One region of the Streptomyces sp. WMMC500 genome, then DNA from elsewhere that is predicted to be linked to it. Evidence: riboswitches for the same ligand, from Rfam matches in the RefSeq annotation. Region 1 holds a riboswitch; each other region holds the start of a gene.
What was found. Region 1 has a riboswitch for cyclic di-AMP ahead of O7599_RS25350 (transglycosylase family protein). Riboswitches for the same ligand answer to the same signal wherever they lie in the genome.
Positions count from the first base shown of each region.

Region 1 (7,343 bases):
ACCCACCTGCTCAACATCGACCCGCCCGACCACACCCGGCTGCGCCGGCTGGTCTCCCAGGCGTTCACGCCCCGCCGCGTCGCCGCCTTCGCGCCCCGTGTGCAGGAGCTGACCGACCGCCTCATCGACGGCTTCGCGGACCGCGGCGAGGCCGACCTCATCCACGAGTTCGCCTTCCCGCTGCCGATCTACGCCATCTGCGACCTGCTGGGCGTACCCGCCGAGGACCAGGACGACTTCCGCGACTGGGCGGGCGCCATGCTGCATTTTTCCGGGGGACGCCGCCCGGACCCCCGGAACCACGGCAAGGGCCCCCGCGGCGGCGTCGCGCGCGCGGTGAAGAAGATGCGCGCCTACCTCGCCGAGCTGATCCACCGGAAGCGCGCGGCGCTTCGCGCCGGCGACGCCGCGGACGACGACCTCATCTCCGGCCTCATCCGCGCCTCCGACGAGGGCGAGAAGCTGACGGAGAACGAGGCCGCCGCCATGGCGTTCATCCTGCTGTTCGCCGGCTTCGAGACCACCGTCAACCTCATCGGCAACGGCACCTACGCCCTCCTCACCCATCCCGCCCAGCGCGCCCTGCTGGCCGCCGAGCCCGCGCTGCTGCCCACGGCCGTGGAGGAACTCCTGCGCTACGACGGCCCGGTGGAGCTGGCGACGTGGCGGTACGCCACCGAGCCGCTGGAGATCGGCGGGCAGCGCGTCGCCGTGGGCGACCCCGTGCTCGTCGTGCTGGCCGCCGCCGACCGCGACCCCGCCCGGTTCGCCGACCCCGACACCCTGGACCTGTCCCGCCGTGACAACCCCCACCTCGGCTACGGCCACGGCATCCACTACTGCCTCGGCGCCCCCCTCGCCCGCCTGGAGGCGCAGACCGCCCTGGGCACCCTGCTGCGCCGCCTTCCCGACCTGCGGCTGGCCGGCGAGACGTCCGAACTGCGGTGGCGCGGCGGGCTCATCATGCGCGGTCTACGGACGCTGCCGGTGCGCTTCGACCCTTCTCTGTGATCTGCCCGTGACTCTCAGGCGATCAACTTGTGATCGGAGGTACTTCGGTATTAAGTTCTGCCACTGGCTCGAACACACAGGGAACGAAAGGCACTCGCATGCGCTCGGGTAACGGACGCCACCGACGTCCCCGCCAGGCCCCCGCGTTCGTCGTCGCCGCCGGTGCGACCGGGGCGGGTCTCGCCCTGCCGCTGCTGGGGGCGAGCGGCGCGAGCGCCGCCGACGCCGGTACGTGGGACCGGGTCGCCGAGTGCGAGAGCGGCGGGCTGTGGAGCGCCGACGAGGGCAACGGGTACTACGGCGGCCTGCAGTTGACGATGGACATGTGGCAGGAGTACGGCGGCGAGGAGTTCGCCTCGCAGCCCGACTTCGCCAGCCGGGCGCAGCAGATCACGGTCGCCGAGCGCATCCTCGCCGGCATGGGCGCCGACAGGGCGTGGCCGGAGTGCGCCGAGGACGCCGGGCTGGACGGCGACGACGCGGTGCCGGAGGTCGACCCCGGCGCCGAGCTGCCGCTGCCCCCCACGGCGCCGCCCACCCTCGCCCCCGACCCGGGCGCCACGGACGGCTCCCAGGGCGGGGAGAAGGACGGGGACCGGCGTACGGACCGCGAGGACAAGCGCGACGCCGAGGACGGCGACCGCGACGCCGAGAAGGGCACCGAGGGCGGCGGCAAGCACCGCGGCACCCAGGACCCGGACGAGCGCGACGGCGGGTCCGGCGAGTCGGCCGGCCGGGACTCCGACACCACCGGCGCCTCCGAGGGCACCGGCCGGCACCGCGCCCCGGACGCCTCCGCGACCCCCACGCCGTCCGACACCCCGCCCTCCGCCCCCGAGGCCCCGCGCGAGGCCGTCGAGACCCCCGGCAGCTCCCAGTCGCCCGACGCGAGCGAGGTGCCCGACACCGGCCGCGAGTGGATCGCGGAGATCCCCGGCGACGACACGGGGCAGCGAAGCGGGAACCGCGGGAGCGACGGATCCGGCGGCGAAGCCGCGGCGGGCGAGGGCAGTTATACCGTCCGACCGGGTGACACCCTCTCGGATATCGCCTCGGAGCATTCACTGGCGGGCGGATGGTCCGAATTGTACGACGGCAACAAGAACTCCCTCGGTGCGGACCCCGACAACATCAAGCCTGGTCAGGAACTCGAATTGAGCGGGAACTGAACGGTCGGCGGGTGAAGTCGGCGCGGATTAGTCATATTTGACGTAATCGGCTGACCGGGCTACCTGACGGACGGAAAACCGGGCGCGGCGCTTTCCGGGGTCTTTGAATCGCACACGCCTATGTGCTTACCGTCACATCGCTCGCCAACGCGAGCCCCGGTGATCGCCTCACGCCGAATCCTGTCGGCGTTCACCCGGGCCACCTGTGCATGAAGCACCGCTGACAGGAGCGGGGGACCCACGGTAAGCGCCGCTCCGGTCCAACGAGAAGGCGGACCGGACGGCTTGGGGTCAAGCCGCACGCTCGACGTACGGCCGGGCACTCACAGCCCGCACCCGACAGCTCACCTCGCAGGCGTCGGTGAGAAAAGAGCATCATGCTTCTTCCTGCCGGAACGGGTAAGCACCGCCGCCCCGCCGCAGAGGCACGCCTGGGCACACACTCCCGCATGGCCGTTCTCGTGGGCGCCACGGGAACCGCGATCGGGCTGCCCGTGCTGGGCCCTCAGCACGCTGCCGCGGAGCCCATCGATACGTGGGAACGGGTGGCCGCCTGCGAGTCCGGAGGAGAGTGGGCGACGAATACCGGGAACGGCTATTTCGGCGGTGTCCAGTTCTCCCAGTCGAGCTGGGAGGCCGCCGGCGGCCGCAGCTACGCCCCGCGCGCCGACCTGGCGTCGAAGCAGCAGCAGATCGCCGTGGCCGAGCGGCTGCTGTCCATGCAGGGCCCGGGCGCGTGGCCCGCCTGCGGCTCTCGCGCGGGCCTGGCCGCCGGCGGCCCGCCCGCCGGGCAGCTCGCGCCGGCGCCACAGGAGGCGCAACCGCAGACCCAGCCGGAGACGGCCCCGCAGGCGCAGGAGCAGGCGCCGCAGGAGGCCCCGCAGGGCACCGGGGCCCGCGGCGCCGGCGAGCAGACGCAGCCGGAGTCCCGCACCGTCTTCCGCGGCTTCTACTACGAGGTCCGCGAGGGCGACACCCTCGACGACATCGCCCGGCGGCACGGCGGGGAGAGCTGGCGGCAGTTGTACGAGGACAACAAGTCCGTCATCGGCGGGGACCCGGACCTCATCCGGCCGGGCCAGAAGCTGAAGGTGAGCTAGCCGGGGGCGCGGGCCGCCGCACCGGACCGAGACCGGCCGGCCCGCCCGCGCCCCGTACCGCCGCACCCGTCGCCCCGTACGCCGCCGGGGCACGGTGCGGCGCGGCGTGGCCGTCCCGGCCCGTCCGGTGCGCCGGCCGGGACGGCCACGCCGCACACCGCCGGCCCCGGTGACCCCGGGCCCGGCTCCGGAACCCTCCCTGCACTCTCGCGTCCTCTCCCGGCCTTTCCGGGCGCGAACCGTCTCGTACCGCGGAATGCGGCCGGGTACGCGCCGGGGCCGTCACCCGGGGCGGCTAGGCTCAGGGCGGAACCCGTAGCGAATCCCTCCGAAGGAGACACCGTGCCGTCCATCGACGTCGTCGTAGCCCGAGAGATTCTCGACTCCCGCGGCAACCCCACGGTCGAGGTCGAGGTCGGCCTCGACGACGGCAGCACCGGCCGTGCTGCCGTACCGTCCGGCGCCTCCACCGGCGCCTTCGAGGCCCTGGAGCTGAGGGACGGGGACAAGGCCCGCTACGGCGGGAAGGGCGTCGAGAAGGCCGTGCTCGCCGTCATCGAGCAGATCGGCCCCGAGCTCGTCGGCTACGACGCCACCGAGCAGCGCCTCATCGACCAGGCGATGTTCGACCTCGACGCCACCCCCGACAAGTCGTCGCTGGGCGCCAACGCCATCCTCGGCGTCTCGCTCGCCGTCGCGCACGCCGCCTCCGAGGCTTCCGACCTGCCGCTGTTCCGCTACCTCGGCGGCCCCAACGCGCACGTGCTGCCCGTGCCGATGATGAACATCCTCAACGGCGGCAGCCACGCGGACTCCAACGTCGACATCCAGGAGTTCATGATCGCGCCGATCGGCGCCGAGTCGTTCTCCGAGGCCGTACGCTGCGGCGCGGAGATCTACCACCAGCTCAAGGCCGTCCTCAAGGAGCGCGGCCTGTCCACGGGCCTCGGCGACGAGGGCGGCTTCGCGCCGAACCTCGACTCCAACCGGGACGCGCTGGACCTCATCGTCGAGGCGATCCAGAAGGCCGGCTACACCGCGGGCCAGGACGTCGCCCTCGCGCTCGACGTCGCCGCCTCGGAGTTCTACAAGGACGGCGCCTACGTCTTCGAGGGCAAGAGCCGCTCCGCCGCCGAGATGACCGAGTACTACGAGCAGCTCGTCGCGGACTACCCGCTGGTGTCCATCGAGGACCCGCTGTTCGAGGACGACTGGGCCGGCTGGCACGTGCTGACCGAGCGCCTCGGCGACAAGGTCCAGATCGTCGGCGACGACCTCTTCGTCACCAACCCCGAGCGGCTGCAGCGCGGCATCGACGAGAACGCGGCGAACGCGCTGCTGGTCAAGGTCAACCAGATCGGGTCGCTCACCGAGACCCTGGACGCCGTCGAGCTGGCCCAGCGCAGCGGCTTCAAGTGCATGATGTCCCACCGCTCCGGCGAGACCGAGGACGTCACCATCGCCGACCTGGCCGTCGCCACCAACTGCGGCCAGATCAAGACCGGCGCCCCCGCCCGCTCCGAGCGGGTCGCCAAGTACAACCAGCTCCTGCGCATCGAGGAGATCCTCGACGACGCAGCCGAGTACGCGGGCCGCAGCGCCTTCCCCCGCTACAAGAACGGCTGACCGGGCCGACCCGTACGACATCGGCGTCGGACGCACCCGGCCCCGGCCGCACCGCGTAAGGTGCGACCGGGGCCGACCACCGCACGCCGCCCGGGGAGGACGCGACGCACATGGCCAGGGAGCGCTTCTCCACCACCACCCGGCTCAAGCTGCTCGGCGAGCAGGCCGTCAGCCGGGTCTCGGAGCGCGTCTACCGCGCGCGCCCGCCGCGGCGCAGCCGGCTGACGGGGCGGGCCGCGGTGCTCGCGCTCGTCGTCTGCTCGCTGGTGGTGGCGCTCGCGTACCCGCTGCGCCAGTACATCGCCCAGCGCGCCGAGATCGCCGAGCTGGAGCGGGAGAAGGCGCAGGCCGAGCGGCGGGTGGAGGAGCTGCGGGACGAGAAGGCGCGCTGGCGGGACCCGGAGTACGTCCGCCGGCAGGCCCGCGAGCACCTGCACTACGTGCTGCCGGGCGAGACCGGCTACCTGATGCGCGACGGCACCGGCTCCGCCCGCTCCGGCGAGGCCGGGGAGACGGTGGACAGGCCGTGGTACGAGAACATGTGGGACGGCCTGGACGCCGCGGACGGGCGGCGCTGAGGCGCGTACGCACGCGCACCCCGCCGGCCGCCGAGCGCCGCCCGCCGCCCGCCTGTTGAAGAGGAGAGATGGACAAACCCCCGCCGCCCACCGAGCACACCCCCGCCACCGCGGCGGACGCCGCCGCCGTGGCCGCGCAGTTGGGCCGCTCCCCGCGCGGCCTGCGCGCCGTGGCGCACCGCTGCCCGTGCGGCAACCCGGACGTCGTCGAGACGTCCCCGCGACTGGCGGACGGCACGCCGTTCCCGACGCTGTACTACCTGACGTGCCCGCGCGCGAACTCCGCGATCGGCACGCTGGAGGCGAACGGCGTGATGAAGGAGATGACCGCCCGGCTGGCGGCGGACCCGGAGCTGGCGGCGGCGTACCGCGCGGCTCACGAGGACTACGTCGCCCGCCGCGACGCCATCGCCGAGCTGCCCGGGTTTCCGAGCGCGGGCGGGATGCCGGACCGGGTCAAGTGCCTGCACGTGCTCGTCGCGCACGCGCTGGCGGCGGGGCCGGGGGTGAACCCGCTGGGGGACGAGGCGCTGGCGATGCTGCCGGAGTGGTGGGCCAAGGGCCCGTGTGTGACACCGGAGACGACCGGGGAGGACGAGGCATGACGCGCGTGGCAGCCGTGGACTGCGGCACGAATTCGATCCGCCTGCTGGTGGCGGACGTCACCGTGCCCGAGAGCGCCTCCGGCGCCGGGGCTCCCGGTGAACTGAAGGACCTGGACCGCCGGATGGAGATCGTCCGGCTGGGCCAGGACGTGGACCGTACGGGCCGGCTGGCGCCCGAGGCGCTGGAGCGCACGTTCGCCGCCTGCCGCCGGTACGCGGAGATCATCGAGCGGCTGGGCGCGGTGCGTACCCGGTTCGTCGCCACGTCCGCCACGCGCGACGCCGAGAACCGCGCGGACTTCGTCCGCGGCGTGGAGGAGATCCTCGGCGTCCGCCCGGAGGTCGTCACCGGCGACGAGGAGGCCGCGCTGGCCTTCACGGGCGCGACGAAGGAGCTCTCCGGCCGGCTGCCGGGCCCGTACCTGGTGGTCGACATCGGCGGCGGCTCGACGGAGTTCGTCTCCGGCACGGACCGCGTCGAGGCGGCCCGCTCGGTGGACGTCGGCTGCGTCCGCCTCACCGAACGCCACCACTTCGCCGACCCTCCGACGCCGCGGCAGATCGAGGCGGCGAAGGCCGACGTCGCCGCGGCCCTGGACGCGGCGGAGGCAACGGTCCCCCTCCGCGACACCACCACCCTGGTGGGCCTCGCCGGCTCGGTCACCACCGTCGCGGGCATCGCCATGGACCTCCCCGCCTACGACTCGACGGCCCTGCACCACGCCCGCATCCCGGTGGCGCGGATCCGCGAGATCACGGACTCCCTCCTCACGGCGACCCACGCGGAACGGGCCGCCATCCCGGTCATGCACCCGGGCCGCGTCGACGTGATCGCCGCGGGGGCGCTGGTGCTGCTGGCGGTGATGGAGCGCACGGGGGCCCCCGACGTGGTGGTCAGCGAGCACGACATCCTCGACGGCCTCGCGTTCACGTGCGCTGCCGAGCCGGGTCGGTGAGCGTTCCCGGGCGAGCCTGAACCGTGCGCGAGCAGCCTTCCGCACCAGGTCGTGGCGCGGAAGGCTGCCGGGCCCGCGTGGGGCGAGGGCTCAGCCGGCGAGCCGCTCGGCGAGCGTGACCATCTCGGGTACGTCCGACTGCAGCCGGCCCGCCCAGCCGACCCGCTCCAGCGGGTAGTCGTCGAGGAACACGATGACGTTCTCGGTGTCGGCGAGGCCGGCGTAGGCATCGGCCAGGGCCGCGTTGACGCGCCCGACCAGGGTGCGCCTGGCGTCGATGCTGGACAGCTCGGGGACC
Region 1 is NZ_CP114905.1:5,866,172-5,873,514, forward strand. It holds gene O7599_RS25340 (cytochrome P450) at 1-1,011, shown strand, start outside; gene O7599_RS25345 (transglycosylase family protein) at 1,110-2,180, shown strand; cyclic di-AMP (ydaO/yuaA leader) riboswitch at 2,342-2,553, shown strand; gene O7599_RS25350 (transglycosylase family protein) at 2,630-3,280, shown strand; gene eno (phosphopyruvate hydratase) at 3,623-4,906, shown strand; gene O7599_RS25360 (septum formation initiator family protein) at 5,017-5,484, shown strand; gene O7599_RS25365 (DUF501 domain-containing protein) at 5,553-6,089, shown strand; gene O7599_RS25370 (Ppx/GppA phosphatase family protein) at 6,086-7,045, shown strand; gene O7599_RS25375 (tautomerase family protein) at 7,136-7,343, opposite strand, start outside.

Region 2 (7,343 bases), 2.0 Mb from region 1:
CAGGACCGGCAACCACGCCCCGGACGTCAAGCTGGCGGCCGAGCCGGTCAAGGGCCTGGCGCCGCTGACCGTCGAGTTCTCCAGCGCCGGGACGGCCGACCCCGACGGCGACCGGGTGCGCTACGCCTGGGACTTCGACGGCGACGGCAGGACCGACTCCACCGCCGCCGACCCCTCGCACACGTACGAGGAGGACGGCACGTACAAGGCGACCCTCCGGGTCACCGACAGCCGCGGCAGGTTCGCGGCGATGGACGTGGACGTCAGCGTCGGCGACCAGGCGCCCGAGGTGACGCTGGTCAAGCCGGTCGACGACCAGGAGTTCCACTTCGGCGACGCGGTGGAGTTCGAGGTCACGGTGAGCGACGAGGCCGAGGTGGACTGCGCCGGCGTCGTCGTGCACTACATCGTCGGCCACGACTCGCACGGGCACCCGCAGAGCACCACCGCGGGCTGCACCGGCACGATCCAGACCGAGCCCATCTCCGGCCACGACCCGTCGCACGGGAACATCACCGGCGTGTTCGTGGCCGAGTACACCGATCCCAGCGGACACACCGGCAGCGACCGGGCCGTCATGAAGGTCGTCCCCTGACCCTCCGACACGGCGCGGGAGCGGCGTGCGCGCGTACGCCGCTCCCGCGGTATCCCACCCCGTCCACACCCACACCTCGCGGGAGAGACACGACATGAGCAAGCCCAGCCTGCACCGCCGTGGATTCCTCCGGGCCGCCGCCGGTACGGCGGCCGGCACCGCCGCCGTCGCCGCGGGTGCCGCGGCCCTCGCGGCCCCCGCCGCCGCCCGCGGCCACGGCCGCGGCGGCCTGATCCCCCGGGGCCGCATCGGCCTGCAGCTCTACAGCGTCCGCGACCAGATCCAGCAGCGCGGCTTCACGCCGGTGCTGGCGGAGCTGGCCGAGATCGGCTACAAGCACATCGAGTTCGCCGGCTACACCTCGCCGGCCGAGCCGGACATGACCGTCCCCAGGCTGCGCAAGCTGCTCGACGACAACGGCCTGCGCGCCGGCGGCGCCCACCTCGGGCTCGACGCGCTGCTCAACGCGGACACCCGCGAGCAGGAGTTCGAGAACGCCGCCACGCTCGGGATGAGGTACGTCGGCACCGCCAGCGACTTCCCCGGCGGTACGGCCGCGGAGATCCAGGCCGGCGCCGACCGCTTCAACGAGTCCGGCGAGGTGGCCCGCGGCTACGGCCTGAAGGTCTACCAGCACAACCACACCAACGAGTTCGGCCCGGTCTCCGACCGGCCCGGCGAGCGGCGCCACGACCTGTTCCTCGCCGGCACCGACCCGCGGTACGTCTTCCTGGAGCTGGACATCCTGTGGGCGTTCGGCGCCTCGCTCCGTTTCCGCGACCAGCTCGGCGAGTTCGACCCGCTGGACTACGTCAACGCCGCCCCGCAGCGCTACATCGCCTTCCACGTCAAGGACGGCGTGCGGGACCCGGCGCTGACGAACCAGTACCGCGACGTGGTCTTCGGCCAGGGCGAGCTGGACTTCCGCCGCTTCTTCAGCGGACTGCGGGCGCCGGGGCTGCCGCTGTACTTCTGGGAGCAGGACCGCGGCCCGCAGGAGCCGCAGGGCTCGATCTGGGCGGCCGAGACGAGCTACGACGCGATGGTCGCGCTGCGCCGCCGGGGCTGCTGACCCCCGTCGGCGCCCGCGGGAAGGGCGCCGGCGGGCGGGCCCGCGCCGCCGCCACCGGCGGCGCGGGCCGCGCGGTGCCGTGCCCGCGCCGGGCCGGCCGCGGGCACCTCCCCCGCAACCGAAACGAGGAGGTGCCCGCCGACCGGTCCGCCGCGGGTGCTCAGGCGGCGTCGCTGCGGCCCGCTGCCGCCCGGGCGACGTCGCAGGACCAGGCGGGCTCGACGCCGGTACGCCGGCAGACCAGCAGGTACAGCGGGATCGGCGGCGTGTACGGAACGCCGTCCGCCGGCCGGTGCACCAGCCGGGGTCCGGCCGCCGCTCCCCCGGAACCGGCGGCCGGACCCGGCACGGCGGCGCCCGGCGCGTAGTCGACGCTCCGCGGCCAGTGCAGACCGAGGTCCGAGCCGGCCGGCACGATCCACCACCACCGGCTGCCGTCGGCGAAGACGCAGCCGACGCGCGGCAGCCGCGCCATCACGTCGTACCCGATCCGCTCGGGCACGCCCACCGCGTCACCGCCGAGCGCCGCGGTGTCCGCGCCCGGCACGGCCAGCCGGAGCCGGCCGCCGGGCTCGGTGCGCATCATCCTGCGGTCCGCCTGCCGGCGGGCCCACCGGCCTCCGGCCGGCCGGCCGCCGCGCGGGTGCCCGGAGCGCTCGGGCCGGCGGCCGTCCCGGCCGCCGGCTCCTCACGCAGCAGCTCCGCCCAGACCACCAGGCCCGGGCCGGGACGGGCGTCGTACGCCCCCCAGCTACTGCTCACCGCGGTGACGAGCAGCAGCCCCCGCCCCTGCTCGTCCGCGGCCGACCGCTGCACCCGCAGGCGGCCCGGCTCGGCACCCTGATCGGTGACGGCCAGCCGCAGGCGGTCGGCGCTGCAGCGCAGCTCGCACCCTATGCGCCGACTCCCCGTATGCAGCAGTGCGTTGGTCACCAGTTCCGAGAGGACGAGGGTGGCGCTGTCGCCCACCTCGTCCTCCACCCCCCAGCGGTGCAGTTGCTCGCGGGCGAGCCGGCGGGCGACCGTGACGGCCTCCGCGCGGCCCGGCACCTCGAAACCGCACCGCGCCGCATCGACCCCCGAACGGGATCCCGGCAAGCCGGGGCCCTGTGTCACGACCCCCGAGCGATACGGCTGTGTGGACTGGCTCACAGCCCAAACTATGGCCCCGCCGTTGTCACTTGGCAACCCTCACTGTGAAATTTTCAGAGTTTCCGTTGCACTGTGTCCGCCGAGGCCCGGGCGTGGCACACTGCTTGCGGCAGTCCGACAGGGAGGTATGGCGTGAGCGAACCGCGGTCCGCGCCGACCGTGGGGCAGGTCGTGCTCGGGAAGCGGCTCCAAGAGCTGCGCGAGCGGGCCGGGCTCAAGCGCGAGGAGGCTGCCCGGACCCTGCGCGTCGCCCCCGCCACCGTGCGCCGGATGGAGACCGCCGAGGTCGCGCTGAAGATCCCGTACGTGCAGATGCTGCTGCAGGCGTACGGCATCGCCCAGGAGGAGGTCGACGCCTTCGTCGCGCTGGCCGAGGAGGCGAACGAGCCCGGCTGGTGGCAGCGGTTCCACGACATCCTGCCCGACTGGTTCAGCATGTACGTGAGCCTGGAGGGCGCGGCGTCGCTCATCAGGTCGTACGAGCCGCAGTTCGTGCCCGGCCTGCTGCAGACCGAGGACTACGCGCGGCACGTGCTGAAGGTCGGCTCCCTCGGCCGGATCGGCCCCGCCGAGATCGAGCGGCACGTCGCGCTGCGCATGGAGCGCCAGGAACTGCTCACCCGCGAGCACGCGCCGCGGTTCTGGGCGATCGTCGATGAAACGGTCCTGCGCCGCCCGGTGGGCAGCGGCGCGGTGATGCGCGCGCAGGTCGACCGGCTCCTCGACCTCTCCTCGCTGCCCAACGTCACGTTCCAGATGGCGGAGTTCCGCACCGGACACCACCCGGGCACGTACAGCCCCTTCGTCCTCTTCCGGTTCGCCATGCCGGAGCTGCCGGACATGATCTACACCGAGTACCTCACCGGCGCCGTCTACCTCGACGGCCGGCACGAGGTGGCCACACACCTCGCCGCCCTGGACCACATGGCGGCCCAGGCGGCGACGGCACAACGCACGAAGGACGTCCTCCGGGACTTCCGCAAGGAGCTGTGAATGGAACGCATTTACAACGGCATGCCGGCCGCCGATCTCGGCACCGAAGGCTGGCACAAGCCGTGGAGCGGCGGCAACGGCGGCAACTGCGTCGAGGCCATGAAGCTACGGGACGGCCGGATAGCGGTCCGGCACTCGGCCCACCCCGACGGTCCCGCCCTGATCTACACCCCCGGTGAGATGGACGCGTTCATCGAGGGCGCCAAGGCGGGCGAAGCCGACTTCCTGCTCTCGCGGAGCCCCGCGTGACCGCGCCCGGCGCCGTGCCCGCGCACCGCCCGCGGCGCCGCCCGGTCCACTCGCCGTCCGCACCGGACGGCGAGTCCATCCCGGCGAACGGGGGAGTGGCCCGCATGCGCTGACGTGGGCCGCCGGCCGGGAGTACAGAGAGGGAGGGGACACCCCGGGGGGGTCCCCTCCCTCGGTGTTCACGGGTCCGGTGCCCAACCCCGCGCGGTGGCGCGGCACATGAAATTTCAAAAATCATGAACCGTGGGTGTACGAACCGCTGCCTTCCGCGACGTAGAGGCGTACGGTATGCCCCCGATGGCCCTCGTCAGCCACTCGGGGAGGCCCGCGATGAGCCCATCTCCACCCGCGCCCTCCGGCGCCGTCCCGGCCGCCGCCCGGCGGGCGGTCCGCGTCGGGGTACTGCTCCCCCGGCTGCCGGAGGAGCCCGGCGCCTGGTTCGCGGAGTGCGCGGCGTACGACTCCGCGGGCGCCGACGCGCTGTGGCTGGACGGCGGTCCGGACCCGGCGCACGACGTGCTGGCGCTCGCCGCCGCCCTGGCCACCGCCACGAGCCGGGCGAAGCTCGTCGTCGCCCTGCCCGACACCGTCCCGCAGGCCGCCCTGCTGGCCCGGGCCCTGGCCACCGTCGTGCTGCTCAGCGCCGGCAGGCTCGCGCTCGCCGCGGACTCGCGGCGGTGCGCCGAACTCGTCGCCGTCGCCCCCAAGGTGCCCGCCTTCCGCCGGCTCGCGCCCGCCGGTCCCGGCTACGAGGAACCGGGCGCCGGGCGCTGGACCCCGGTGGCGGCGCCCGCCGGTCCTGACGCCTGGCGGGCCGCCCTCGCCGGCGCCGCGGAGCGCGGGGTGCACGGTCTCGTCGTACCGGCGGGACAGCCGCTGTTGGAGGCGCTGCGCCGCGGACCGGGTGCCGAACGTCACACCCGCCCCAGCCGCCCCGCGCGTGCGCGCGTCACCACGGAGCGTCAGACTACGCGTGGATCCTCGTGATCCGCTTGTGATCTGCCGTTCGATCTCCTAGTGTCCCAGACGTTCGCAGACGCGAGCACCGCGCTCCGGTACGCCGAATCCTGCCCGTCGGAGCCCGGAACCGTCGTCCCCACAGCCGTTCGGGCAGGAGCGGGGGAACCACTTCTCCGTCGGCCGGAGGCACGGTGGCAGGACCGCACCGGACTCCCCGACTCGGGGTGAAGCCGCACCGCACGACGCGGCCGGGCAACTCCAGCCCGAACCCGACAGCTCACCTCGCAGGCGTCGGAGAAAGAGCGAGCCACCATGGCCGGAACCGGCACCCGGCGCGCGCCCAAGTCGCGCTCCACCCGCCGCTATGCCGCCGCCGCGGGGGTGGGCATAGCCCTGCCCGTCGTCGGCAGCCTCGCGGCGACCGCCGCGCACGCCTATACGGTCGAGAAGGGCGACACCCTCTCGGAGATCGCCGAGGACAACGGATTCGGGGCCGACTGGCAGCGGCTGTACGAGGCCAACAAGGCGGCCGTCGGCGACAACCCGCACCTGATCCTGCCGGGCCAGGAGCTGGACCTCGACGGGAAGAAGCAGGCCGAGAGCAAGCCCACCGACGCCGAACAGAGCGCTGCCACCACCGAGAAGAAGCAGCAGCGCTACGTCGGGCACACCGTCGCCGCCGGCGAGACGCTCTCCAAGATCGCCGCGAAGTACGACGTGCCCGGCGGCTGGCAGCGCGTGTACGTCGACAACAAGAAGGCCATCGGCGACAACCCGGCCGCGCTCAAGGTCGGCACGGAACTGCGCGTCGACACCGAGGGCGGCAAGGTCAGCGAGGCCGTCGACCCGAACGGCGCGTCGTCCTCCGGGAGTTCCGGCGGTGCCACCGAGGCGTCGCAGGCGAGCGTCCCGACCACCGAGTCCGGCATCCAGGCCGCGGCGCGGGAGATCGTGCCCGCGGACCAGTTCACCTGCTTCAGCAACATCGTGGAGCGGGAGAGCGGCTGGGACCACACCGCGACCAACCCCAGCTCCGGCGCGTACGGCCTGATGCAGGCGCTGCCCGGCGACAAGATGGCCTCGGCCGGCGCCGACTGGCGCACCAACCCGGTCACCCAGCTCAAGTGGGGCCTGGACTACATGAACGAGCGCTACGGCAGCCCGTGCGGCGCCTGGGAGTTCTGGCAGGCCAACAACTGGTACTGATGCCGAGGGCTCCGGGCCCGCGGTGAGTCTCCCGCCGCCCCGTCGCGCGGATCGTCCGCGCGGCGGGGCGCGTTCGGTTACGGACCCCCCGCTCGGGTACGGCCCCAGGGCTACGTCCCGGCCGCCTGTTCCGTCGCCGGGGGCGGCGGCGCGGGCGCGGGCGGAGCCGCCCCGGACACCTCGGCCAGGTCCCGCGCCGCCTGCGCGAGGAGCCGGTGCATCGCCGACTCCGCGGCGTCCGGGTCCCCGGCCCGTATCGCCTCCAGCACGGCGCGGTGCCCCGGCACGGGATCCTGCGGATGGTGCCCGGGGCCGTGCACCAGGTGGTCGCGCGCGGCCAGTCCGCTCGCGATGACCAGATCCATGCGCTCCAGCAGCTCGTTGTGCGAGGCGGCGAGCAGGGCGCGGTGGAAGGCGAGGTCCGCCGCGACGGCCGCGGCGGAGGCGGTCGCGCCGTCCCGCGCCCCGGCCATCGCCGCGAGCGCCTCCTCCAGCGCCGACAGGTCGGCGGCGGTACGCCGCACGGCCGCCAGCCGGACCGCCGCCGGCTCGACGATGCCGCGCACCTCGTCCAGGTCGCGCAGCAGCGGGGCGGCGGCGGGGCGCGACCGCGCGGCATCGCCCTCGCCCTGCTGCCGGGCCGCGGACTCGAAGCGCCAGCGCAGCACGTCGGCGTCGAGGAGGTGCCAGTCGGAGCGCGGCCGGACGAACGTGCCGCGCTTCTGCCGCGCGTCGACCATGCCCTTGGCCGCCAGCACCTTCAGCGACTCGCGCAGCGCGGTGAGGCTCACGCCCAGTTCGGCCTGGAGGGCGGCGAGGTCGAGGGTGGCGCCCTCGGCGATCTCGCCGCCGAGGACGCGGTGCGCGAGGGTCTCCACCGTCTGTCCGTGCACCCCGCGGCGGGCGTAACCCGGCATGGCCGCTCGCTCCTCCCTGAATCCTGCTCGACTGCTCCCCCGCCGCCCGCGCCGCCCCGCGGCGCCCCGGCTCAGGCCGACGACTTTACGACGCTCCAGCCGCCGTCGACGACCAGGCTCGTGCCGGTGACGTACGACGCCTCCGGTGAGGCGAGGAAGGCGACCGCGGCGGCCACCTCCTCCGGCGCGCCCAGCCTGC
Region 2 is NZ_CP114905.1:7,911,177-7,918,519, reverse strand. It holds gene O7599_RS34215 (PQQ-dependent sugar dehydrogenase) at 1-595, shown strand, start outside; gene O7599_RS34210 (sugar phosphate isomerase/epimerase) at 690-1,667, shown strand; gene O7599_RS34205 (hypothetical protein) at 1,828-2,253, opposite strand; gene O7599_RS34200 (ATP-binding protein) at 2,250-2,717, opposite strand; gene O7599_RS34195 (helix-turn-helix transcriptional regulator) at 2,952-3,812, shown strand; gene O7599_RS34190 (DUF397 domain-containing protein) at 3,813-4,061, shown strand; gene O7599_RS34185 (hypothetical protein) at 4,392-5,048, shown strand; cyclic di-AMP (ydaO/yuaA leader) riboswitch at 5,152-5,327, shown strand; gene O7599_RS34180 (LysM peptidoglycan-binding domain-containing protein) at 5,334-6,227, shown strand; gene O7599_RS34175 (FCD domain-containing protein) at 6,338-7,144, opposite strand; gene O7599_RS34170 (SDR family oxidoreductase) at 7,216-7,343, opposite strand, start outside.
Region 2: another riboswitch for cyclic di-AMP. It lies ahead of O7599_RS34180 (LysM peptidoglycan-binding domain-containing protein); the one in region 1 lies ahead of O7599_RS25350 (transglycosylase family protein).

Region 3 (7,343 bases), 2.0 Mb from region 1:
GGCACTAGATGCTGCCTTAGGGACGGATGGAACCTTCCAGCGGCTTTACGCGCTCGCCAGACACGAGGTGCACCCGGACCAGTTCCGCCGACGGATGGAGTTGGAGGCGCGGGCGCGCATCATTGCGGAGTTCGCGGGGCTGATCGTGCCCGGGTTGATCCAGACGGAGGAGTACGCCCGCGCCATCTTCGAGGCGCGCAAGCCGCGGGCTTCAAACGACGAGGTCGAGCAATTGGTGTCCGCCCGCATGGCGCGGCAGGCACTGCTGCGCGCTGACCCGCCTCCGGAGTTCTCGGCCATCCTGGATGAGGCAGTGCTGCGTCGACCAGTGGGCGGGTCTGTCGTGATGGGCCGACAACTGGAGCGGCTGGTCGAGTTGTCGCATACCGACGCCACGGTGGTGCAGGTGCTGCCCTTCGCCCACGGAGAGCACACGCTGCTGGGTGGCGCATTGGCTCTGTTCACTCTCGACGGCGGCAGGGGCGTCGCGTATGAGGAGGGTATTGGGACAGGCAACCTGCTCGAAGATCCAGAGGTGTTCGATGACCGCCGACGCGCCTACGATCTGCTTCGGGCGTACGCCCTGTCCCCGACCGACTCCGCGGATCTCATCCGCTCTGTAAGGGAGGCGCTTCCCTGATGATCACCACTCCCCAGTGGGTCAAGTCCAGCTACAGCAACGGCGAGGGCGGCGGCTGCATCGAGTGGGCGCCGACCGTCGCGTCGTCCGGTGTCGTTCCCGTGCGGGACAGCAAGGACCCGGGCGGGCCTACCCTCGCTTTCTCTGCCGCGGGGTGGCGGGCCTTCGTTGCAAGCGTTCGAGCCGGCGAGTTCGCCGAGGGCCTCTGACCTGCGTGGAGACCTCTGCAGCGGAGTTATCCACAGGGGGAAGCGGAGGGTGGAGATCCGCGAGAGGATGGGGGCATGACGGGGGAAGCGAGGCCGCTGGGTGAGTTGGCGGCGGTGAACGGTGGCGTGTTGGTGTGTGCCGAGGCCCGGGCGGCCGGGTGGTCGGCCGGGGTGTTGGTGCGGAGGTTGCGGAGCGACGGGTGGCGGAAGGTTCGGGGCGGGGTGTGGGTGGAGCCCGGGCGGGTCGATGATCTGCGGATGCGGTTGCGGGTGGCGCAGGCCGGGCGGCCGGGGTTGGTCGTGAGTCACAGCGCGGCGGCCCATCTGCACGGCATCGAAGTGCTGGACGTCCGGCCCGAGTTCACCCACGTGCGGGGGCGGGGCCGGATGCCCGGGGGGTGTGTGGTGCACCGGACCGCGGTGAGTGGCGAGGAGATCGTCACCGTCGCCGGGTTGCGGGTGACCAGCGCCGTGCGGACTCTGGTCGACCTGCTGCGTACGGCGGAGCGGGACGCGGCGCTGGTTGCCGTGGAGTCGGCGTTGACGCGGCGGCCGTGGGGTCCCGGTGGTGAGCTGCCGCGGCGGTGGCGGGAGCAGGTGACCGATCTGCATGCGGTGTCCGAAGCCGTTGCCGGGGCCGGGCAGCGGCGGGGTGTGGTCGCGGCGCGGCGGCGGCTGGCGCTCGTCGACCCTCGGTCCGGGTCGCCCGCGGAGACGGTGGCGCGGCTGCGGATGTACGACGCCGGGTTGCGGCCGCTCAGCCAGGTGCCCTTCACCGCGCCCAACGGCCGGCGGATACGGGTGGACTTCTTCTTCCCGGTGGCGGGGCTCGTCGTGGAGATCGAGGGGTACGGCTTCCACGGCAGCCGGTCCGCTCATCTGGCCGACGTCGAGCGCTTCAACGACCTGGGGCGCTGTCCCGACGTCCGGCGGATGCTGCGGTTCGCCGCGAGCGACGTCTTCGAGCGGCCCCAGCGGATGCTCCACACGATCCGCGCCGCCCTGGGCGAGATCGCCGCCGGGGGCAGTACGTCCACCGGCGCTGCTGCCGCGTGAGCCGCTGAGCCGGGCGCGGCACGGCGTCTCACGGGGTTTTCAGGGCCGCGTGGCAGGGTGGCGCCATGGACGCCTACGTCAGGAACATCGTGCTCGACTGCGCCGACGCCCGCGAGCTTGCCGACTTCTACACGCGGTTGCTCGGCATGCGGGTCATTCGCGACGACTGGATGGTGATCGCCAAGGACGAGGACAGCTTTCCACGGCTGGCATTCGAGGAGGTGCCGGGCTACCGGCCGCCGCTCTGGCCCGACTTCGAGCGCGCGTATCCCCAGCAGATGCACATCTGCTTCGGCGTCGACGACTCGGCCGCGGCGGGCGAGCTGGCGCTGCGGCTCGGGGCCACGCGGCTCTCCGAAGAAGGCGGGAGCTGCCCGGTGTTCGCCGACCCGGCCGGGCATCCGTTCTGTCTCTGCGGTCCCGGGGAGTAGGTCCCGGGAAAAGGCCGACGGCCCTGGTGTCGGGGGGTCGGCCACCAGGGCCGCCGGCGGTCTCGGTGCGCGCCCGGACGCCACGGGGGAAGGTGCGTACGGGCACGCCGGAGACGTGGGGAAGGGGTTTATGGGGGCTTGCGGTCCGTCGGGCGGGCGGGGTGATCCCGGCCCGCAAGGCCGGGCTGCCGGGCCCGCCGCCCGGTCAGACCGGGGCGCCGTTGTTGCGCAGCCAGGCGAGCGGGTCCACTGCGTCCCCGCCGCCGGGTCGGACCTCCAGGTGCAGGTGCGGGCCGGTGACGTTGCCCGTGGCGCCCACGCGCCCGATGACGTCGGCGGTCGTGACCTCGCCGGAGGACTGGATGATGGAGGACAGGTGGCAGTACCAGATCTCGGTGCCGTCCTCGAGCGTGAGGACGATGCGGTAGCCGTACGAGCCGGCCCAGCCGGCCTCGGTGATGGTGCCGCCGTGCACGGCCTTGACCGGGGTGCCGGTGGAGGCGGCGAAGTCCTGGCCCGTGTGGCCCGCGGCCCACATGTCGCCGGACTCGCCGAACGTCGAGGTGAGGGTGTAGTTGGCGAGGGGGGCGACGTAGCTCGCGGCGAGCTTGGCGAGGCGCTCGGCCTCCGCCTTGCGGCGGGCCTCCTCTTCCGCCTTGCGGCGGCGCTCCTCCTCGATACGGCGCTGGCGCTCCTCTTCCGCCGCCTTCGCCTCGGCGGCCTCCTCGGCCGCCTGCTTGGCGGCCTCGGCCTCGGCGGCGGCGCGGGCCGCAGCGTCGGCCTCCGCCTGCTGCTGGTCGGCCTGCTGAAGGATGCGCGCCCGCAGGGCCTCGCCGGAGTCGGCGGCCGGGGTCGCGGTGCCGGAGCCGGTGTCGCTGGCGTAGCTGACCTGGGTGAGCGGTGCGGTGGTGACGACGGTGTCGTCGGAGACGGGCTCTTCCTTGCTCGGTATCAGCTCGCCGACGCCCGGCAGGCTCTCCGCGTCCGGGAGTTGGGCGCTGATCTCGCTCGTGACGGCGTCGACCTGGTCGGGCATGGATATCGCGACCGGCGGCTTCTCCTGCGCCGTGGCCATGCTGCCCGCGCCGACGGCGGCGAAGACGCCTACGCCGAGTACGGCGCCGCTGCGCGCCATGCTGCCGCCGCGCTGCCGGGGGAGGCGCCGGCGGCCGCGGGAGGGAAGGCCGTCCTCGGGGAAGACTTCGTCGACCGGCTCTTCGGCGGCGTAGACCGGTTCTCCGGCGGCGTAGACCGGCTCTTCGGCGGCGTAGCCGACCGGCGCGTATCCCTCGGGGGCGCTGCCGGCGGGCGCATAGCCGTCGTAGCCGTAATCGTCATAGCCATGGCCGTAGCCAGGCCCAGGCCTGTAGGACGCCACGAAGGCGTACTCCTTTCCTTCCTTCTCGCCTACCGGGTTAGCTGACGGGTTCGGAGCAGGAAGGTCTCCTACGGGCCGCCTCCTCGCGGAGGTTGGCCCGATTCACCCCAAGGTGGTGGTTCCCCGGTTCCCTAGGTGTTGCCGTTGCTGCAGTTGTTTCGCGTGCGGGATTCGGCGACGGCGCACGGTGCCGCCTCTTGCGGCGGCAGTGACGACCGCGCTGCGTTACCGCACGCTAGCGGACGACGGCGTTCGATTCCAAGTCGTTCCCGTTATTCAGTTGTGCTTTGCCGCGGACGATCCGGGCATGTACCAGCGGAAACGGACAACTTGACGCGCCGGCTACACGGAGTGAGGTCCGGTCGTTAGCTGATCGTGCATCAGTTGTTATGCGGAGGGGCGCTGTTCCACTACGGAGCGTGTGCATGCGAGGGCGGGGCCGGCGGCGTGCCGGACGGGGTACGGGAGCGGGCGAGGGAGAACAGCGCCATGTCGTCCGCGACCCGTCCGCCGGTGTAGCGGGTCACGTCGTCCAGGAGAGTGTCCAGCACCTCATGCGGGCCGTCGAAGACCTGACCGCCCAGCCGGGTCAGCGGGTCGTAGAAGACGCCCGCCTTGTTCCGCGCCTCCGTCACGCCGTCGGTGAACAGGACGAGGGCGGAGCCCGGCGGGAACGGCACCTCCAGCAGCTCGTCCGGCCACGTGCCCAGTTCGCCCATGCCCAGCGGCAGCGCGTGCTCGCGCGGGTGCAGCATGCGCGCCGCGCCGTCGGCACCCAGCAGCATGGGTGCCGGATGGCCGCGGTTGAGCAGCCGCAGCCTGCCGCAGTCGCGGTCGACCTGCGCCAGCACCGCCGTCGTGAACCCCTCCACCCGGTCGAGACCGCTGCGCCCCGTCTCCTGGCGCTGCAGCGCGCGCTCCAGCCGCCGCGCCACCCCGGCGAGCCCCGGCTCCTCCTCGGCCGCCTCCCGGAAGGCGCCGATGACGACGGCCACGGACTCCACCGCCTCCAGCCCCTTGCCGCGTACGTCGCCGACGATGCAGCGCACGCCGTACGGGCTCTCCTGCACGGCGTAGAGGTCCCCGCCGATCCGGGCGTCGGCGTCGGCGGCCCGGTAGCGGGCGGCGACCAGAAGGGGGCCGAAGCCGGCCGGCGGGTTCGGCAGCACGGCGCGCTGGGCGGCGACGGCGACGTGGCGGGCGGAGGTCAGCCGCCGGTAGTTGCGCATGATCAGGACGTTCATGCCGATGGCCAGGCCGCCGATCACGCACTGCGAGATCATCTCGATGATGGACTCGCTGTAGTCCGCCGTGCCGTTGCCGATCTCCAGCACGACGTTGACGATGATCGCGATCACGGCGGTGAGCACGGTCGCGCGCAGCGACAGCAGCCCCGCGGCGACCAGCGGCGCGGACTCGAAGAACGGGGACGAGGTCAGGCCCTCCGGCGTGACCCAGTAGAACACCGCACCGATGAGGATCAGCATCGCCGGCAGCCAGCGCAGCGCCCATCCCACGCGCCGCTCGCCGGTGCTGGCCACGTCGGCCCGCGAGGGCGGCCGGGCCGGCAGCTCCAGCGCCGGGCTGTCGTCGCGGTCGGCGGGGCCTTCGGCGTACGGGCCGGCCTTCTTCCGGAACAGGCGGCGCCCGCCCCCGTCCGTACCGCCGCTGCCCCGCCGGTCGCCGCGCCGCCGGCCGCCGCCACGCCGGTCGCCGCCCAGCCGGTCGCCGCCCTGCCCGCCGTCCTCCCGCACCGGCTGCACCTGCCCTCTCCTGCGCTTGCCTTCCTGCGCTGCCCTTCCTGTGCGGCCGACACGCGGGCCCTTGCCGTCGTCCCCTCAGGTTTCCGCGTCCCGGGCAGGACGGCGACCGGGCGGGGCCAGGCGGGTTACGGACCGGGTGACGGGCGGGAGCCCAGGCTGGGGACGGAGGGGAGACGGAAGGAGGACGGCGGGCAGGGCAGAGGCACGACCGGCGGACACCGGCCCTGCCCCCGGCCCCCGGCGTCAGACGAGCCGTACGGGGAAGGACTCCAGGTCGTTCTGCGTCAGCACCGGCAGGTTACGGATCTCCGCCAACGGCACCGCCGGCCGCAGCTCCGGGAACCGGGCGAAGAGCGCCGGCAGCGCCACCGCCGCCTCCAGCCGCGACAGCGCCGCGCCGGGACAGATGTGCGGCCCGTGCCCGAAGGTCATGTGCCGGATCGGCGTCGCCCGGGTCACGTCGAAGGCGTCCACGTCCGCCCCGTGGTGCCCGGCGTCGCGCCCGATCGCGCGGTACGAGATGACGACGCCCTCGCCCTTCTCGATCACCGTGCCGGCGATCTCGATGTCCTCCGTCGCGAACCGCATCAGCAGGTGGGTCACGGGCGGGTCGTAGCGCAGCGCCTCCTCGATCGCCGTCTCCCACGTCACCTTCCCCTCCCGGACCATGCCGAGCTGCTCGGGGTGGGTCAGCAGCCCGCGCACGGTGGTGAGCAGGAGCGTGATCGTGGTCTCGTGCCCGGCCGCGATCATCGACTTCAGGTTGCCGACGACCTCTTCCTCGGTCAGCGGCTCACCGCCCTCGTCGGCGAGGATCAGCGCGCTGGTGAGGTCGTCGGCGGGGTTCGCGGTCTTCTGCCGCACCATGTCCGTGAACACGCGGTCCAGCTCCGCCATCACCGCGAGCCGCTCGTCCTGCGGCGTGAGCATGGAGAAGAAGGCCCTCCACAGCCGCATCTGACGCGGTATCTCCGATTCCGGGACGCCCATCAGCGCGCACACCACGCGCATCGGCAGCGGCTGCGCGAAGACCTCCTTGAGGTCGACCACCCCGTCGCCTTCCGCCGCCGCGGCCTGAAGGGAGTCCAGCAGCTCGGCGGTCACCCGCTCGACCACCGGCCGCAGCGCGTCGAGCCGCCGCGGCGTGATGGCCTGCGCCGTCTTGGTGCGCAGCCGCCGGTGCTCGGCGCCGTCGACCGTGAACATCGACCGGCCCGGGTCGACCATCCCGATCAGCGGCCACTCCGCCGTGACCGCGCCGGTCTGCCACAGCCGCCAGGCGCCGATGTCCTTGACCAGCCGGGTGTCGGTGAGCAGTTGCCGCGCCTCCGCGTGCCGCGTGACGGTCCACGCCGGCGCGCCGAGCAGCTCGATGCGGGTGAGCGGGGGTGCGGCGCAGAGCCGGGCGGTCTCGCCCGCGAGGTCGCGGACGAGCGGGTCGACGGCCAGCGGCTCGGGCAGGGCCCCGGAGCCGGTCGGGGCGGCGGCGGGTCCTGCGGCGTGCGGGCAGTTCACGGATGACCTCCAGCAGCGCGTACGGGGGTGAAGGTGACCGGCAGAGCGGTCATGCCGCGCAGGAACGCGGACGGCCGCCGCACCAGCGTCGCGGCCGGTACGGACAGGTCCAGGTCGGGCAGCCGGTCGAGGAGCACCTCAAGGCCCGTCCTGGCGATGATCTCGGCGATCTCCTGGGCCGGGAAGGGGCAGCGGAAGTCGCCGTAGCTGAAGGCGAAGTGGGCGCTGTTGCCCGACTGCGCCGGTACGCCCCCGTACCCGCCGCCCACGCCGCCGGCGCCGCCCAGCGCCTGCTGGATCTCCGGGTCGTCGTTGGCGGCGGCGAGGCCGAGGAGCAGCAGGTCGCCGGCG
Region 3 is NZ_CP114905.1:3,840,594-3,847,936, forward strand. It holds gene O7599_RS16305 (helix-turn-helix transcriptional regulator) at 1-640, shown strand, start outside; gene O7599_RS16310 (DUF397 domain-containing protein) at 640-849, shown strand; gene O7599_RS16315 (hypothetical protein) at 1,108-1,905, shown strand; gene O7599_RS16320 (VOC family protein) at 1,971-2,336, shown strand; gene O7599_RS16325 (M23 family metallopeptidase) at 2,542-3,714, opposite strand; cyclic di-AMP (ydaO/yuaA leader) riboswitch at 3,726-3,901, opposite strand; gene O7599_RS16330 (PP2C family protein-serine/threonine phosphatase) at 4,125-5,477, opposite strand; gene O7599_RS16335 (cytochrome P450) at 5,721-6,992, opposite strand; gene O7599_RS16340 (cytochrome P450) at 6,989-7,343, opposite strand, start outside.
Region 3: another riboswitch for cyclic di-AMP. It lies ahead of O7599_RS16325 (M23 family metallopeptidase); the one in region 1 lies ahead of O7599_RS25350 (transglycosylase family protein).

Region 4 (7,343 bases), 3.3 Mb from region 1:
TCACCGCTCCGGCCGCCTCACAGCCGGCGCCCGGCGGCACCCCCGCGGGCCCGCCTTCGCCCGCCGAGCGGGTCGCCAAGCTGACCGGCCCCGACGCGATCAACGACACCATCGGCCGCTGGGAGGTCAAGGCCACCGACCTGGGCATCATGTGGGACAACGGCCGCGGCCAGGTGCTCACCGCCTTCGGCGACACCCACGGGCTGGGCTGGACGGGCCCCGGCGGCGGCGTGGGCGACCCGGCCACCCTCGACTGGCGCTGCAACACGCTGGCCCGCAGCAGCGACCGCGACCTCGGCGACGGGATGACGTACACCAGCATGGCCGAGGACCGGCCCGGCCACGCCGGCGAGCTCCTCGACTGCCGGAAGTCCGGCAACGACGACAACGGCGAGGTCACCGTCATCCCGACCGCGGCGATCTCCGTGGGCGGGCGGCAGTACATCCACTACATGTCCGTGAACCACTGGGGTGAGCCCGGGCACTGGGAGACCAATTACGCCGGCATCGCCTACTCCGACGACAACGGCGAGACCTGGACGAAGGACCGCCGCGCCCGCTGGCAGAACACCCCAGCGTGGGACAACAAGTTCCAGATGGCCGCCATGGTGCGCGAGGACGGACACGTCTACCTCTACGGCACGCCGAACGGCCGCTACGGGGACGTGCACCTCGCCCGCGTGCCCGAGCACCGGGTGCTGGAGCCGAAGGCGTACCGGTACTGGAACGGGCGTCACTGGGGCCGGGACCAGGCGGCCGCGGCGCCGGTGGCCGCCGACCCCGCCGGTGAACTGTCCGTTCAGTACAGCCGCTACCTCGGCAAGTGGGTGATGATGTACCTCAACGAGACCCGCAGGGCCATCGTCATGCGCACCGCGCCGGAGCAGACCGGACCGTGGGCGCCGGAGCAGATCGTGGCCCACGCCGATCAGTACCCCGGGCTCTACGGCTCGTACATCCACCCGCGGTCCGCCGACTCCGGGAGTCCCTATCTGTACTTCACGATGTCGCAGTGGGATCCGTACAACGTGTACCTGATGCGGACCAGACTTTCCTCCGGCGACAAGCGCTGACACGAAGCCCCGGACCGACCGGCTCCGCTACGCCGCCGGGAGTAGCGGCGGTGTCGCCCGCCGGCGGACGCGCCGCGCACCCGGTGCGCTCGATGCTGTCGGCATGTCCGTTCGCACCCGAACCACCGTGCTCTGTCTGGCCGTTCTGTCCGTCCTCTCCCTCGTGGTCGCGCCCGTGCCGGCGGCCCCCGCCGCCGGCGCGGCGGGCGCGGACCCCACCCGTGTCCGGGTGGACGCCGGCCGGCTGCGCGGCGAGGTCGCCGGCGACGTCGTCCGGTTCGAGGGAGTGCCGTACGCCGAGCCCGGTCGGCACGCTGCGCTGGCGCGCCCCTCGTCCGCCGCAGCCGTGGCCGGGCGTGCGCGACGCGACCGCCCCCGGTCAGGCGTGTGCCCAGTCCTACGGGGGTCCCGGGGCGCCGGTCAGCGGCGGCGAGGACTGCCTGTACGCCAACGTCACCCGGCCGCTGCGGCCGAGCAGGAGCGGGCCGCTGCCCGTGATCGTCTGGATCCACGGCGGCGGCATGACGACCGGCGCGGGCTCCGACTACGACGCGACCCGCATGGTCACCGCGGGTGACGTGATCGTGGTCAGCGTCAACTACCGCCTCGGCGCACTGGGGTTCCTCTCCCAGCCGGCGCTGGACACCGAGGGCGCCGTCTCCGGCAACTACGGCCTGATGGACCAGACCCGGGCGCTGACGTGGGTGCGGCGCAACGCCGCGGCGTTCGGCGGCGATCCCGCGCGCGTCACGCTGGCCGGACAGTCGGCCGGTGCCCGCAGCGTCTGCGCCCACCTGGCCTCCCCGGCCTCCCGTGGCCTGTTCCAGCGCGCTGTCGTGCAGAGCGGCGCGTGCGCCAACCCGGTCATGACCAAGGCGGCCGCCGACGCGAAGGGCGCACGGGCGACCCGTGAGGTGGGTTGTGCCGACGCCGCGGACGCCGCGGCCTGCCTGCGCCGGGCCCCGGTTGCCGACCTGCTCGGCACCCTGGAGGGCGTCGGTGCACCGGTCACCGGAACACTCGCCGACGACGCCTGGGGGCCGGTCGCCGGCACGCCCTCCCTGCCGCGGCAGCCGGGCACGGCCCTGCGGCGCGGCTCGGCCGCCGGGATCCCGCTGCTGATCGGGAGCACCCGCGACGAGATGCGCTCCTTCGTGCCGTACGAGTACGACCTGTCCGGCAACCGGCTCACCGCCGAACGGTACGCCGGCGTCGTGGCCGAGACCTTCGGCGCCGACGGCGCGGCCGTGCTGGAGCGCTACCCTGCCGACGGCCATCCCAGCCCCGTCCTGACGCTGGCGAGCGTGCTCACCGACTGGGGCGGCCGGATCGGCGCCTGCCCGACGCTGGCCACCGCCGCGGTTGCGGCCCGGTACGCCCCGGTCTACGCGTACGAGCTGACCGAGGACAGCGGCGAGGTGATCGACGGGTTCCCCTTCGGCGCCCACCACGGCTCCGACGTGCCCTACCTGTTCGACGTGCCCTGGGCGGAGCCCGGTCCGGAGAGGCTGAGCGCCGCGATGGTCGGCTACTGGACCGCCTTCGCCCGCCACGGCGACCCGAACCGCCCCGGCCTGCCCGAGTGGCGCCCGGCGGGTGCCGGCGGGGAGCCCTCCGTGCTCGGGCTGTCCGGCACCGACATCGCCCCCACGCCCTTCGCGGCCGACCACGGGTGCGGCTTCTGGGCCCGCCGCTGACCCCGCGGACGCACGCCGCGGCCGGCGAGGAGTACGTCGAGGCGCCGCGCCGGCCGCCCCCGCACGTGGCGGCGGGGGCGGCCGGTCACGGCGACCGGGCGCCGGCTCGCGCCGGCCGGCCTCACCTGCCGTAGCGGCTCTTGAGGTGGCGCCAGAAGTCCCGCAGCATCCACGTGTCGAACTCGGTGATCTGCGAGGCGCTTCCGGCCTTCATGAGGAAGCCGCCGACGCCGGTGGGGGTCCAGTCGTAGAAGTCGTCGAGGCCCCAGGTGTGCCCCATCTCGTGCAGGAGGATGTGGATGTTCTCCTGGTCACGCCCGACGGCGTCCATGAAGTAGCCGCGGCCCATCCGCTGCCCCCAGTCGCCGCCCGCGCCGCCGCCGAAGCCCTCGGTCAGCCACAGCGACTGGTCGTAGTGGCGCGCTTCGCCGCCCGGGCACCGGGAGTAGTCGCCGTCCTGGTGGAAGAAGCGGCCGCAGTCCGGCGCGCACTGCGGGGCGCCGGCGCCGTCCAGCACGCCGGCGTAGATGTCGACGGAGTCGTCCTGCCACTGCAGCGTCGAGCGGTCGGCCACCGCCCAGCCGACGACCTTCACGTCCACGTCCTGGTACGGAAAGTCGTCGAAGCCGGCGACCGAGTCGATCCACTTGTTGTACTGCTTCTCCAGGGACTCGTGCACGTCGTCCCGCTGCGCGGCGGTGACGGGGACGCTCGACTCCCAGCGGACGCAGTAGTGGATACTGCCGTCGCCGTTGGCCATCAGTTGGTCCCAGCCGTAGTTGCGGAAGCCGTAGAGGTTCCCGTACGTGTCCTCCATGTGGCTCCAGACCTCGGCCAGCGGCTGCACGAGGTGGGCCGGCGGATTCCACTGCTCCGGGGCCGGGGCCGGGGCCGGGGCCGCGGACTCGCGTGCCGTGGCGGGAGCCGCGATGAGGAGGGTGGCGCCCACGGCGGCGGCGGTCGCGGCGACCAGGACCCTGCGCAGGCTGCGTCCCGCGGCGGAGACGCGTCGAGTGATCACGATGGACACCTTTCCGGGAGGAAGTGGGGGCGGTGCTGTGAGTGGGTCGCCGCCGCCGCCGAAAAGGTTCGCGGGGATCCGGGAGATGCCGCCGGGGCCGGGCCTGGCGTTTGCGGCGCCGTCGTCGCCCGCGGGGGCCTCGCGGTCAACTGCTCACCCTGCGCCTGCAATCCAAAGGCAGCGACTCCAAAGACGTTGTTTTCTTCGGCCAGTTGACGCCCCGTTCTCCCACAGGCGAGCGGTTCCCTCTTCGGATCGGCGAATTCCCGCCCGTGCCGGGATCGACTGTCCCTGCGAACGCCGGCTGCCGCATACCCAAGAACCAACGGAACTTATCGGACATTCCGTCATGCCGCTACGTACCATTTGATCGATTCGCCCCGATCGGGCTCCTGAGTCCGGTGACACGAATCACGTTTGGCCGCGGCGCACCGGCGGCGGATTTCACAGAATCCTTATTCCGCACGCGAGTTGCGCGCCTCTTCGATTCCGGCAGCGGCACTCAACAGGTCCCTGAGCCGGTCTCGTATTGACCAGACGAGTTCCGCGGCTTGTCCGGACCGAAAAGACATGCTTAAGTCTCCGCCAGCCGGGTGGACGCCGAATCCTGCCGCCACCCGGAACCGTTCCCTAATCACACACGGCAGGAGCGGGGGACCCATAGGTAAGTCGCCGGTCCGGATTCCGGAACGGCTTGGGGTGAAGTCGCACCGTCGTGCGGCCGGGCAGCTCCTGCCCGAACCCGACAGCTCACCTCGCAGGCGCAGGAGGAGAAACACCCATGCCTGCAAAAGGTAAGCACCGCCGTCCCAAGCTGCGACTGATCAGCCGTGGTGTCACATTCGCCGGTGTCAGCGGCGTCGCGATCGCCGTCCCGCTGATCGGCGCGTCCGCGGCCTCCGCCGCCGGACCGGCCCCGCAGTCCGCCCACCAGACCGGCGTACGCGCCGAGGCCACCGCCGCGGGGGCCGCCAAGGCCGAGGCGACCACGTATGCCGTGGTCGCGGGAGACTCCCTGGCGAAGATCGCCGACAAGCAAGGCGTGCCCGGCGGCTGGGAGAAGCTGTACGAAGACAACCGCGAGGCCGTCGGCGACAACCCGGACTTCATCCTCCCGGGCCTGGAACTCGCGCTCGGCGGCAAGGCCGACACGGGCGAGTCGAAGGAATCCGACTCGGGCACGAAGGCCGCCACCGCGTCCGTCACGAGCTACCCGGACAACCTCGACGGCTGGATCAGGGAGTCGCTCGACGTCATGGCCGAGCACGGCATCCCCGGGACCTACGAGGGTATTCACCGCAACATCATGCGTGAGTCCGGGGGCGACCCTCAGGCCATCAACAACTGGGACATCAACGCCGTGAACGGCACGCCCTCCAAGGGCCTGCTCCAGGTCATCGCTCCCACCTTCGAGGCCTACCACGTGCCGGGCACCTCGACCGACAGCTACGACCCGGTGGCCAACATCACCGCCGCGTGCAACTACGCCGCCGACCGGTACGGGTCGATCGACAACGTGTTCGGGCCGTACTGAGAAAACCGGAGAGCGCCGGTGAACTCACCGGCGCTCTCCGTCTCGGGCACGCCAGTCGGCCAGTTCGTCGAGGGTGATGACGTACTCGTGCTCGTACACCCTCCTGAGGAACGGCAGCGGGTTGTGCTCGCCGTCGTCGATGAACTCGCCGCTCCAGGTCGTGAACCAGCTCCAGTCCGCCTCGTACGCCTCCAGCAGGTCCGGGTCGGGGATGGAGCCCGTCTCGGTCAGGGCGACGAGCTTCTTGTCGCCGACGAGGTCCACCAGCCTGTCGTACGTGCCGGCGGCGGGGCCGTGGTCGCCGATCGGCGGGTAGGTGTCGGCGCTGACGACGTCGACGACGTCGTCGCCGGGGTACCAGGCCGGGTCGACGGAGTTCCACACCCAGACGAGGTTGTGCAGCCCGTGGTGGCCGGTCATGCGCTCGTACATCAGCCGCCACAGCTCCTTGGCCGGCCCGGGGCCCTTGGCTCCCCACCAGAACCAGCCGCCCTCGGCTTCGTGCAGCGGGCGCCAGAGCACCGGGACGCCCGCGTCCTGCAGCCGCTTCAGCTCTGCCGCGATGGCGTCGATGTCGCGCAGCAGCAGCGCGTACTCCGCGGACTGCGGGTCGGCGAGCGCCGCGGCCACGTCGAAGGTCGTCGCGTCGGTGTAGAAGCCGCGCCACCACTCCTTGCCCGGCTGGTCGATGAGGCCCGCGGGGGCGTTCCAGTGCCAGACGAACGTGGTGATGCCGCCCCGCTCGTGCCAGGCGAGGGCGTTCTCGACCTCGGTGGACGTGGTGCCGCGCTCGACGCGGCTGGGCGAGTAGTCCATCATGTCGTGCCCGGCCACGGCCGGGGCGCGGCCGACGTTCTCCTCCACCCAGCGGACGGATGCCGCGTCCTGCTGGCCGCTGAGGATGTGCCGGCCGTAGCCCGCGGTGAGGTCACTCAGCAGCGCCCGGGCCTCGGGGGTGGCCCGCGGGTCGACGGGGACGCCGGAGACCTGGTGCGGCGGGCGGGGCTCGCTCGGGCTGAGGCTGAGGGCGTCGATCTCGTACCAGCCCCAGTTGTTCACGATCGTGATCGTGTCGGCGCCCTCCCCCAGCATCACCCTGCCTGCGGCCACGGTGCCGAAGGTGTCGGTGGCGGCGAGGGTGACGTCGCCCGCGCCCTCGCCGTTGAGCTCCAGCGACGCGACCTTCTGGCCGTACGGGGCGCGGTAGCGGATCGCGAGGTCGTGGAGCCCGGCCGGGCCGTCGGGGACGGTGACGGTGACGGAGTCCTCGGCGGCGTCGAAGCCGGCGACGTAGCCGGTGCCGGAGTAGCCGGGGGCGGCGGACTCGACGACCGTGCCGTTCAGCAAGCCGTCCTCGGCTTCGTAGACGACGGGCTGGGCGCGCCCGCCGGTCGTGTCGGCCGCGGCCTCGGCCCCCGTACCGGCCGAGAGCAGGGCCGCGAGAAGCGCGGTCAGGACGAGGAGCGCCAGTGCGGGCGTGCGGCGGAGTGGGGGGTGGGTCACCGTGGATCACCTGCCGGGGGTGGGGGCATGCGGGCGTGGGCACGTGGCGAGGAAAATGGGAGCGCTCCCATACTGCTCCTCGTGTAATGGCCACGTCAATAGCTCCCGGGGGGTCACACCCCCGGCGCCGGGCTTGACGGTGAGAAGCGGCAATCCTACGCTCCGCTCAGCATTACGAACAGAGTTCGATATTTCGAACCTCGGAGATGTCATGGTCATGACTACACCCAACCGGCTGCTGCGCGGCGCCGTCCTCCTCGCCGTCCTCGCCCTGCTCCTCAGCGGCGGCACCACGCTCGTGCCACCGCAGGCGGCGGGCATGCCCGCCGTCGAGACCGGCGCGTCGCCCACGCCGGGCGCCGGCACGTTCGCCAACCCCGTCAAGCGCAACGGCCCCGACCCCTGGTTGCAGTACCACGACGGGTACTACTACCTGGCCACGACGACGTGGAACTCGACGATCACCATGCGCCGTTCCCCGACCCTGGCCGGGCTGTCGAGCGCACCGGAGAGGA
Region 4 is NZ_CP114905.1:2,553,043-2,560,385, forward strand. It holds gene O7599_RS10350 (DUF4185 domain-containing protein) at 1-1,073, shown strand, start outside; gene O7599_RS10355 (carboxylesterase family protein) at 1,430-2,770, shown strand; gene O7599_RS10360 (hypothetical protein) at 2,892-3,791, opposite strand; cyclic di-AMP (ydaO/yuaA leader) riboswitch at 4,380-4,569, shown strand; gene O7599_RS10365 (LysM peptidoglycan-binding domain-containing protein) at 4,573-5,325, shown strand; gene O7599_RS10370 (glycosyl hydrolase) at 5,350-6,828, opposite strand; gene O7599_RS10375 (glycoside hydrolase family 43 protein) at 7,046-7,343, shown strand, end outside.
Region 4: another riboswitch for cyclic di-AMP. It lies ahead of O7599_RS10365 (LysM peptidoglycan-binding domain-containing protein); the one in region 1 lies ahead of O7599_RS25350 (transglycosylase family protein).